2 regions of the Desulfosporosinus youngiae DSM 17734 genome follow, and region 1 is predicted to be linked to the other one. Evidence: riboswitches for the same ligand, from Rfam matches in the RefSeq annotation. Region 1 holds a riboswitch; the other holds the start of a gene.
The links. Region 1 has a riboswitch for cobalamin ahead of DESYODRAFT_RS10850 (hypothetical protein). Riboswitches for the same ligand answer to the same signal wherever they lie in the genome.
Positions count from the first base shown of each region.

Region 2: it holds a riboswitch for cobalamin, as region 1 does, so the genes downstream of both, DESYODRAFT_RS12490 (ABC transporter ATP-binding protein) here and DESYODRAFT_RS10850 (hypothetical protein) in region 1, are expected to answer to the same signal.

Region 1 is NZ_CM001441.1:2,324,521-2,328,732, forward strand. It holds gene DESYODRAFT_RS10835 (hypothetical protein) at 30-329, shown strand; gene DESYODRAFT_RS10840 (DUF502 domain-containing protein) at 511-1,083, shown strand; gene DESYODRAFT_RS27300 (DUF1540 domain-containing protein) at 1,224-1,397, opposite strand; gene DESYODRAFT_RS10845 (YkvA family protein) at 1,556-1,987, shown strand; cobalamin riboswitch at 2,065-2,239, shown strand; gene DESYODRAFT_RS10850 (hypothetical protein) at 2,341-3,093, shown strand; gene DESYODRAFT_RS10855 (ECF transporter S component) at 3,146-3,661, shown strand; gene DESYODRAFT_RS10860 (ABC transporter ATP-binding protein) at 3,680-4,212, shown strand, end outside.
Region 2 is NZ_CM001441.1:2,704,036-2,708,247, reverse strand. It holds gene DESYODRAFT_RS12495 (bifunctional helix-turn-helix transcriptional regulator/GNAT family N-acetyltransferase) at 1-427, opposite strand, end outside; gene DESYODRAFT_RS12490 (ABC transporter ATP-binding protein) at 694-1,455, opposite strand; cobalamin riboswitch at 1,597-1,775, opposite strand; gene trxB (thioredoxin-disulfide reductase) at 1,844-3,070, opposite strand; gene DESYODRAFT_RS12480 (thioredoxin family protein) at 3,085-3,417, opposite strand; gene DESYODRAFT_RS12475 (aryl-sulfate sulfotransferase) at 3,447-4,212, opposite strand, start outside.

The DNA of each region.
Region 1 (4,212 bases):
TAATAAAAACTCAAGGAGGGTAATTTTAAATGAAGATTATTAAAAACGACCTGAAAGAAACTAGGGAAAAACTCATTTATGAGCATTTGTTAAACCTTAATGAGAACAACGATACATTTGCAGTTGAATTGGATAATTTTGATGTAAGAATTCATTCAACGTCTGAAAATGACGACGCAATTATTTGTTTGAAAAAGGAGTTTTTTCACAGAAGTACGTGTGAGCCTGTAGGGCCTTATAGTCCTCTGATTATTTTTTACGACCTTAATGAAAGGTATCGATTAATATTCAATGCGGATGATACATTTACTATCAAGACATTGGATTAATAGTTATACCATTGACTTGTTATTGAAATTATGTGCTAAAAGGAATGCTGAGGCCGAAAAGAATTGTTCGAGAATTTGACATTGGGATTATTTCAGAGCATAATTATTATATTGGAATTTGCTGGAGATCTGATGCCGGCAAGGTTCTTTTCGAGTATGGGAAAAATGGAGAGAGGAAAATTTGAAACATTTTATCGGAATCTTTCTAAAGGGTCTGCTTGTCTTAGCTCCGATCGTACTTACCTTCTATATTCTCTATAAAATGTTCTCAGTCATGGATGGGTTATTTAAGGGAGTGCTGGAGAGTGCCGGATTATATTTTCCCGGACTTGGAGTGATCGTAACACTTGCTGCAATATTTCTGGTGGGTTTATTAGCCTCGAACTGGCTTACAAATCGGGTGTTAGATTACTTGGACAAAGTTCTGATTAAAGTTCCCCTGCTGGGCAATATCTATGGAATTATTAAAGACACTGTGAACTCCTTCTCAGCAAATAAAAAAGGCTTTTCCCGGTTAGTCATGGTTCATATGTCTAATGAACTTAAGCTTTTGGGATTCCTTACCAATGATGAAGAAAGCGCTTTTATTCCTAAAGACTATGTAGCGGTCTACTTAATGCAGTCAATGCAATGGGCCGGGAACCTGATTGTTGTACCCAAGGATCAAGTCCAGCTTCTCGAAGTCTCCTCCGAAGAAGCCTTGAAGTTTATCGCTTCGGCAGGACTTTTAAGCAAGAAAGCGGGTATAGACTAAAGCCGGGATGAACGATTTATTTTTCATGTATGAAAATTCGGTATTTATAGGATAATTGCGTTGAATCAAAGTTTAAAGGCTTGTCTGGATCAGACAAGCCTTTAAACTTCATTTACAGTTCGGGATAAGAACGATACTGTTTATTCTGGAAGGAAGGTTGCACAGTCTGTCATTTCGCTGGTACTTGCATTAGGAGACTGCACTTCGATTTTCTCAGCATGACAGTGATCTCCTGAACCGTAATAATGGCAAGTATTAACTAGACATTTGATCCCGCTGTTTGGCTGAGACATTTTAGTAACTTGCTTTGACATTCAGTATTCCTCCTTAAAGTAAATTCCTAGTCTAATATCTCCAAAAAGTATGTTTTTATGTGTGTGATTTAGAAACTTTCATAAAGGGCAAGCTGTTAAAGATTTAAGTTTAAGCGGACAAGCATTTCAGGCTATAGTTCTGGTAAAGGGGTGGAAGAATGGATTTAGATATCCTCAATAATAAACGCTTAAAACCTTATCAAGAGAAAGCCAAAGAGTATATGAACGATAAGAAAAAATCCTTAAATCTTCTCAATAATGCTTTGCGAAAGGCTGACGCCAAGCGAAGTTTGCTGGGCGAGGCATGGGAGAAATTTCAGCTTTTATTCGGAGTATTTAAAGACTGGATTAATGGCAGCTATACGGAAATGCCTGCCCGCTCGCTGCTTATGATTGTTCTGGGCATCATCTACTTTGTGTCCCCCATAGATGGGGTGTTCGATTATATTCCCTTTGCGGGGTTAGTCGATGACGCGGCAGTGGCCGGCTTTGTTATATCCCAAATAAGTGTTGATCTTGAACGATATAAGCTCTGGAAAGTCGAATCTGAAAAAGGATTGGATGAACAAGAAGTAGGAGCCCCGCCTTGAGATTCCCCTTCTTGTTCGCTGCAGTGCAAAAATTAAGCTTGTATTCTGCTTCTTCTTGTATTAAACTACGATTAATTCAATATTTATTAGTTACAGGTGCCCTTAGATAGGGTGAATAGGGAACTGGGTGAGAATCCCGGACGGACCCACCACTGTAAAGAGGAGACTTATGCATTGTCCACTGGGAAACTGGGAAGGCGCATAGTGTCGATGATTCTTAGTCAGGAGACCTGCCTGTGATGTTTGTGAGTCATGAACAAAGGTAAAGTTCATGGTCCATTTTCTGATTCTTTTGTGACAAGAAAATGGACTGTGGACTTTTTATTTTTGTTCATAGAAAGGGGGAGGAACGCTTGGGATATCTTGGTCGGGATGTTGAGGTTGTTTCCATAAATCAAGCACAATATCTGGTGGCTTCCTGTGATTCCTGCGGTGGGATTGGTATGAAAGAATTGGATGCCTATCAGATCTCTTGGTTTGTTACAGGAAAGCTGACCACACGAGTGGCCTTGCTGGAGGTTATTTCCACAGGTGCTGTGCCGCAAATGCTGACCGTAGCGATTTCTAATGAGCCGTACCCGACAGGAGATGAACTATTAAAAGGGGTGAATGATGAACTCAAATCTGCCGGATTAACAACGTTGCCTATGTCGATAAGCACAGAGAAAAACATACCCACGCAGCAAACCGGTCTTGGGATCAGTGTGATTGGTGTGGCCGAAAAAGATAAGCTGCGTATTGGAACGGCTCAGCCAGGTGACGACATTTATTGTTTAGGATTTCCTAAGGTGGGTTCTGAACTGGATAATCCGGAGGACCCGGAAATTGTACAAGTCAAAGCCGTGCAGGTTCTCTTAGGAATCTCAAGTATTCATGACATCCTTCCTATTGGGTCAAAAGGGATACGTGTGGAAGCGGACGGACTTGCCGCTGCTGTAAACAGTCGTTTGCGCCTTGATCCGGCTCGCGCTCTTGATTTGGATAAATCGGCAGGGCCGTCTTCATGCCTTATTTTTTCATCGCGATCCTTATCCTCCGGAGTCTTAGAGCAGGCCTTTTCGAGTTTTCCGGATTTGCCCCTGACGAGAATCGGTAAACTGTACTGAAATGGAGATTTAATTTTGTGCTTTGAACACTGCGAAAGGAATGACACTTTTTATGAATAATTTAGGAACTAAATATCAGGAATCAAAACTCTCTCCTTGGAATGTCAAACGGTTGTCGATTATAGCTATTTTTATTGCCCTAAGTGCTGTAGGAGCACTTATAAAGATCCCAAGTCCCGTTGGAACCATTGGTATGGACTCGGCACCTGGATTTTTCAGTGCCCTGGCCTTTGGCGGGCTAACGGGAGCCATCATCATAGCTTCCGGGCATTTGCTGACAGCAGCAGTTGCCGGATTTCCCATGACCATTCCGATTCATCTTTATGTTGCTGTACAAATGGCTTTGTGGGCTATAGTTTATCGCTGGGTGAATGAGAAACTCGGCTTGATTCCTGCTGTTATCGTCGGAATTATTCTTAATGGGGTTGTCTCATCCTTTGCCATGCTGCCGTTCATGGGCATGGGAGGGGTAATGGGACTGATGCCTTTTCTCATTGTCGGAGCAGCTCTAAACGTAATTATTTCTGCAGTAGCCTACAAAGCAATTAAGGGTAGCCGGCTCATTTAAGTGATGAGGTGAAAACCGTTGAAGACCTTGGAAACCATCAACGTCATAAAACGCTCTGAAAATGCCATCGAACTCCATAATATCTCCTACCGTTATCCCAACTCAGCGGAAGCAAGCTTAAAAAACATCAGCCTAACTGTGGAAAAGGGCAAGTTTATTCTCTTAATGGGGTCTACAGGAGCGGGGAAGACAACCTTGAGCTTATGCCTAAACGGCTTGATTCCACAGCTTCTGGAGGGGGAATTAACAGGACAGGTGAGCGTAGCTGAAAAGAATGTCGGGAAAACAGCGGTACAGTCCTTGTCCAAGGTTCTTGGGCTTGTCTTACAGGACCCGGAGGCCCAAATTATTGGCCGGACGGTTGAGGAGGATACTGCTTTTGGTCCCCGCAATTTCCTGGTTCCTTTCGACGAGATTAAACATAAGGTCAATCAGACCTTAGAGAAGGTTCGTCTCAAAGGGTACAATCAACGCTTAACGGAGGAACTCTCAGGAGGAGAAAAACAACGCTTGGCGATTGCGGGTGTCCTGGTGATGGAACCTGAAATCTT
Region 2 (4,212 bases), 380 kb from region 1:
ACAGAGCACTTTCAATTGCTTGGATTCCTTTGACAAGCCTTTTTTGGTTTTGCTCCTGTAATTGGACAATCATCTGATAGATTTGTTGATTGGATCGGTCATCCAGCCTTGAAAGCGTTTCTTTTCCAACATCAGTAAGGTAAAAATAATACAACCGGCCATCCTCACTGGACTTCACCCTATACGTTAAATTGTGCTTCTCGAAGCGTTTTATGATCCTGCTTAGATAGCCTGAGTCAATTCTTAGTTCCTCAATTAATTTTTTAGAAGTACAATTCTCCATATGCCCGATTTCGTACAGTACACGAGCTTCCGACAACGAGAATTCACTGCCCGGCATATGATGATCTAAAAGTCCAAGTATGTTCGTGTAAAATCGGTTAAATTTTCGAATGCTGTGCACCAATGGTGTATATATCGAATTCAATGGTTGCCTCCTCAATAATTATTTCACTATAAAATAACATATTTATCTGACTTAGCCAACTATTATTAGATGCTTTAGTCAACTAATTTTTGGCGATAGGGCATATCTGGTCCTTCGAGTTCTCGTCTCGCCTTCCGGGTCTTAGCCTTTCGGGGTTTAACTTTAAAAGCCCTTAGCACAAAAGCGCCCGGACTGATCAAAATCAATCCGGACGCTTTTGGTTTTTAGGATTACCTCATTCTAGAGGCTATAATATTTAGAAATACCTATCTGCTATCAAAAAGATCTTTCCCCTCACAGACATCCACCATCTCTCCTCGCTGCATAACCGTCAGACGTTCGCTCATAAAGTGAACGGCACTAAGATCATGAGAAATGAAAAGATAGGACAGGCACAACTCTTCCTGGAGGTCTTTCAGCAGATTAAGCACTTTAGCCTGAATGGATACGTCCAGACTGGCCGTTGGTTCGTCTAAAACAATCAGGGAAGGCTCCACACTGATTGCCCGGGCGATAGCAACCCGCTGCTTTTGACCGCCACTCAGCTCACTGGGATAGCGGTCCAGGTAACTTGCGGGCAAGTGAACCCGTTCCAGCAAGCTGCTTGCGATTTTCCACTCACTCATGCCTGGGCTGCCGAGAAAGCTGGGACAACCTTTATTCTGGCAGCGAATGGGTTCCAAAAGGGAATCCATAATCGTCAGTTTACTGTTAAATGAACCTGACGGATTTTGAAAAACCGCCTGCATTTCCCGGCGAGCCTGATAAAGCTGAGCAGAGGTCAACTTATGAAGCGGGCGGCCGTTCAACCAGATCTCCCCTTCATCCATCCGTTCCAAGGCCAGCAGACAACGGGCCAGCGTGCTTTTGCCGCTGCCGCTTTCTCCAACCAGCCCCAGGCATTCCCCCCGCCGAATGCAGAATGAAATCCCTTTGACCGCCTGATAACCCCCGGGATAGGTTTTCCAGACATTTTTCAGCCGCAGCACTTCCGGCTGCTCTAAATTAGAAATCTGAAGCAGCTGCATAGAGAACACCTTCTTCCAAGAATTCCTCACTAGAATAGGAAGACGCCGGGGAACATTGCACACCCTTTTTCATTTCATTGAAATAAGTAAAGCCCTTCAAAAAGAAGGGCTGAATTGACAAATCCCTTCACCCATCCATCGTGAGTAAAGCATAAGCAATCAGGTCTTCTGGCTCGGGGTCTTCATTTACTGCCTCCTTCCCAAGTTCCCTCAGTGAATGTGGCAGAAACTCTCCCTTACAGTGGCGGGACCGCGTCGGATTTTCACCGAACTTCCCCTGTCTTTCTCCGCTAGAGAAAAATCACTTGCTCATTTATTAAATTACCGAATTAAACTTAACACAAAACGACAACTTGGTCAAGCATAATGGCTGCTCCAAACTTTTTGTTCAAGGCAACTGCCTGCGAACGGCTTCTTTATCCCTGCTGCACTCTAAGCGGCCGATTTCGTCACCATGATCTAATATCACAACCGAAGGGACTTTTTCTATACCATATTTCTTAGCAAGATTCTTCTTAGTGGCTATATCCAGTTTGACAATCCTGTAACCCTCGGCTTGAGCGGCCTGCAGTTCACCATTGACTTCTTCTAATAAAGTACAAAATTCCAGACTTTCGTTGATTAAGGCATTAAAGAAGAGGATTAGAACCTTTTGCTGACTCTGAAGAACGCTCCTATTAAAGGCCTCCAGTTCTTCAATGTAGCGCTCGGCCGCAACGGCGGCCGCAGCCCCGTCCCCGGCTGCCGAAACCACTTGTCTCAAGTATTTGACCCGATTATCCCCGGCCGCATAAACCCCTTCAAGATTGGTTTCCATCATCACGCCGACGGGGATATATCCCCTCTTGTCCATCCCGACACCACTCTCTTTAAGATATTGAGTGGAGGGAACCATGCCGACAAAGAAGAAGACGCCCTGGCAGGCTAATTCTGAAGAACACCCTGTTTTTATATTTTTAATTTTTACTCCCTCAACACTCTCATCTCCCAAAACCTCTTCCACCGTGGAGTTCCAGACAAACTCCATTTTTTCATTTTGAAAGGCGCGTTCGGCACTGATTTTATTGCAATCCAGAATCCCTTCATCATGGAGTACGATGACCGTTACTTTTTGGGCAAACTTGGTGATATACATACCTTCCTCAATGGCTTGATCCCCGCTGCCAATGACGACCACGTCCTCCCCTTTAAAGAACTCCGCGTCACAGGTAGCGCAATAGGCCACCCCACTGCCTCGGAGTCTTTTTTCCCCGGGGATATTCAGGAGCCTCGGCTCACTGCCGCCGGCAATGATCACAGCCTTAGCAGCAAATTCCTTACCCTTTTTGGTTTTAATTATTTTAGTTTCTTGAGAAAAATCGGTACTCACAACTTCATCTCTTAAAAACTCCACACCAAAGCCTTCGGCATGTTTCTTAAAGTCAAGCATGAGATCAGAACCGCTGATTTGCGAATAACCGGGATAATTAACAATTTCACGGGTCGTATTCACTAAGCCGCCAACGGTCCCTTTGTTGATAACCAAAGTTTTAAGCTTAGCCCTCCCCCCATAAATCGCGGCGGACAACCCGGCGGGTCCGCCGCCAATAATCAGTAAATCATACCTACCAGCCATTTCCTCACTCCACCTCATGATTCTGAATTCAGCACGTCAGTGATTCTTTCCTCGACATCCTCTTCCTCAACGGCACCGGCTAACTTGCCTTGGTATTCACCATTCTTGAAGAAGAGAATTTGCGGAACCCCTTTTAACGAAAACCGTTGATATAGAGCCTTCTCTTCCTCAACATCGACATAATAAAAACCAAACCGACCTTCAAATTGCGGTTTTAAGTCTTCTAAGATAGGTACGACTCCCTGACAGACATGACAGCTTTTTCTGGAAAAGATAACCAAGCAGGACTCACCCTTATCATAAATAAGCTCTTCGAACTGCTCAGCATTTAATAGCGGTAAGGACATTTTCTTCACTCCTTTGTTAACCCTTATTTCTAGAGTGCCACGGATAAATGAGTGTCATATCGTTTATTGTCAATATTTAAATAGAGCTTAAAGTCGCCCGTCAACCCTTCTCGGCTTACATAAAATTGAAAATCATTATCGCTTTGCTCCTCAAAGGAAACACAAGCTGCGGTAACATCATGAACCACTGTGGGCACTGAATAGAACTTCGTTTCCTCTTCACCCTTCAATTCCAGGAAAACTTCAGATCCTTCCTTAAAGCTTGCTCGAAGAGCCAGACGATCTTCCTCAAGAATTAAGGATAGCTTGTGTTTTGCCGGCAGTTCTTCTCCAGCGTCTTTGAATTTAACCTTCAAACCAAATTCCGGCGTTACTCCAAATCCACCGAGGAATTCTCCTTTACCCAGGGTAAAATTGGTCGTTTCATCATAGAGGGCAAGCCTTCTGGCCCGGTAATAATTACCGCCCACAACCTTCAATTCATATTTTACGTCATCATTTTCAACCTCAACAGTGATGGATTCTAAGGTCAGATGAATATGCTCATCCTTATATTTGTTTAAGAGCATTGCGCCTAAACCATCGGTATGTTTTCCCCTATAGGTAGCAATCCCGCCGGAGTGAATCATATAGTGTCCTTCATTGTAGTAATCGACATTGCAAATATAAGGGGAATAGAATTCGGCGCCTCTTTCCTTGCCATACTGCCAAACCTGTTCGATTTCCATTTTAGCAGTGTCGATTCGATAAATAACCCCTCGGGAAAAGTTGTCTTCGGGTGAAACTCTGGCGGCC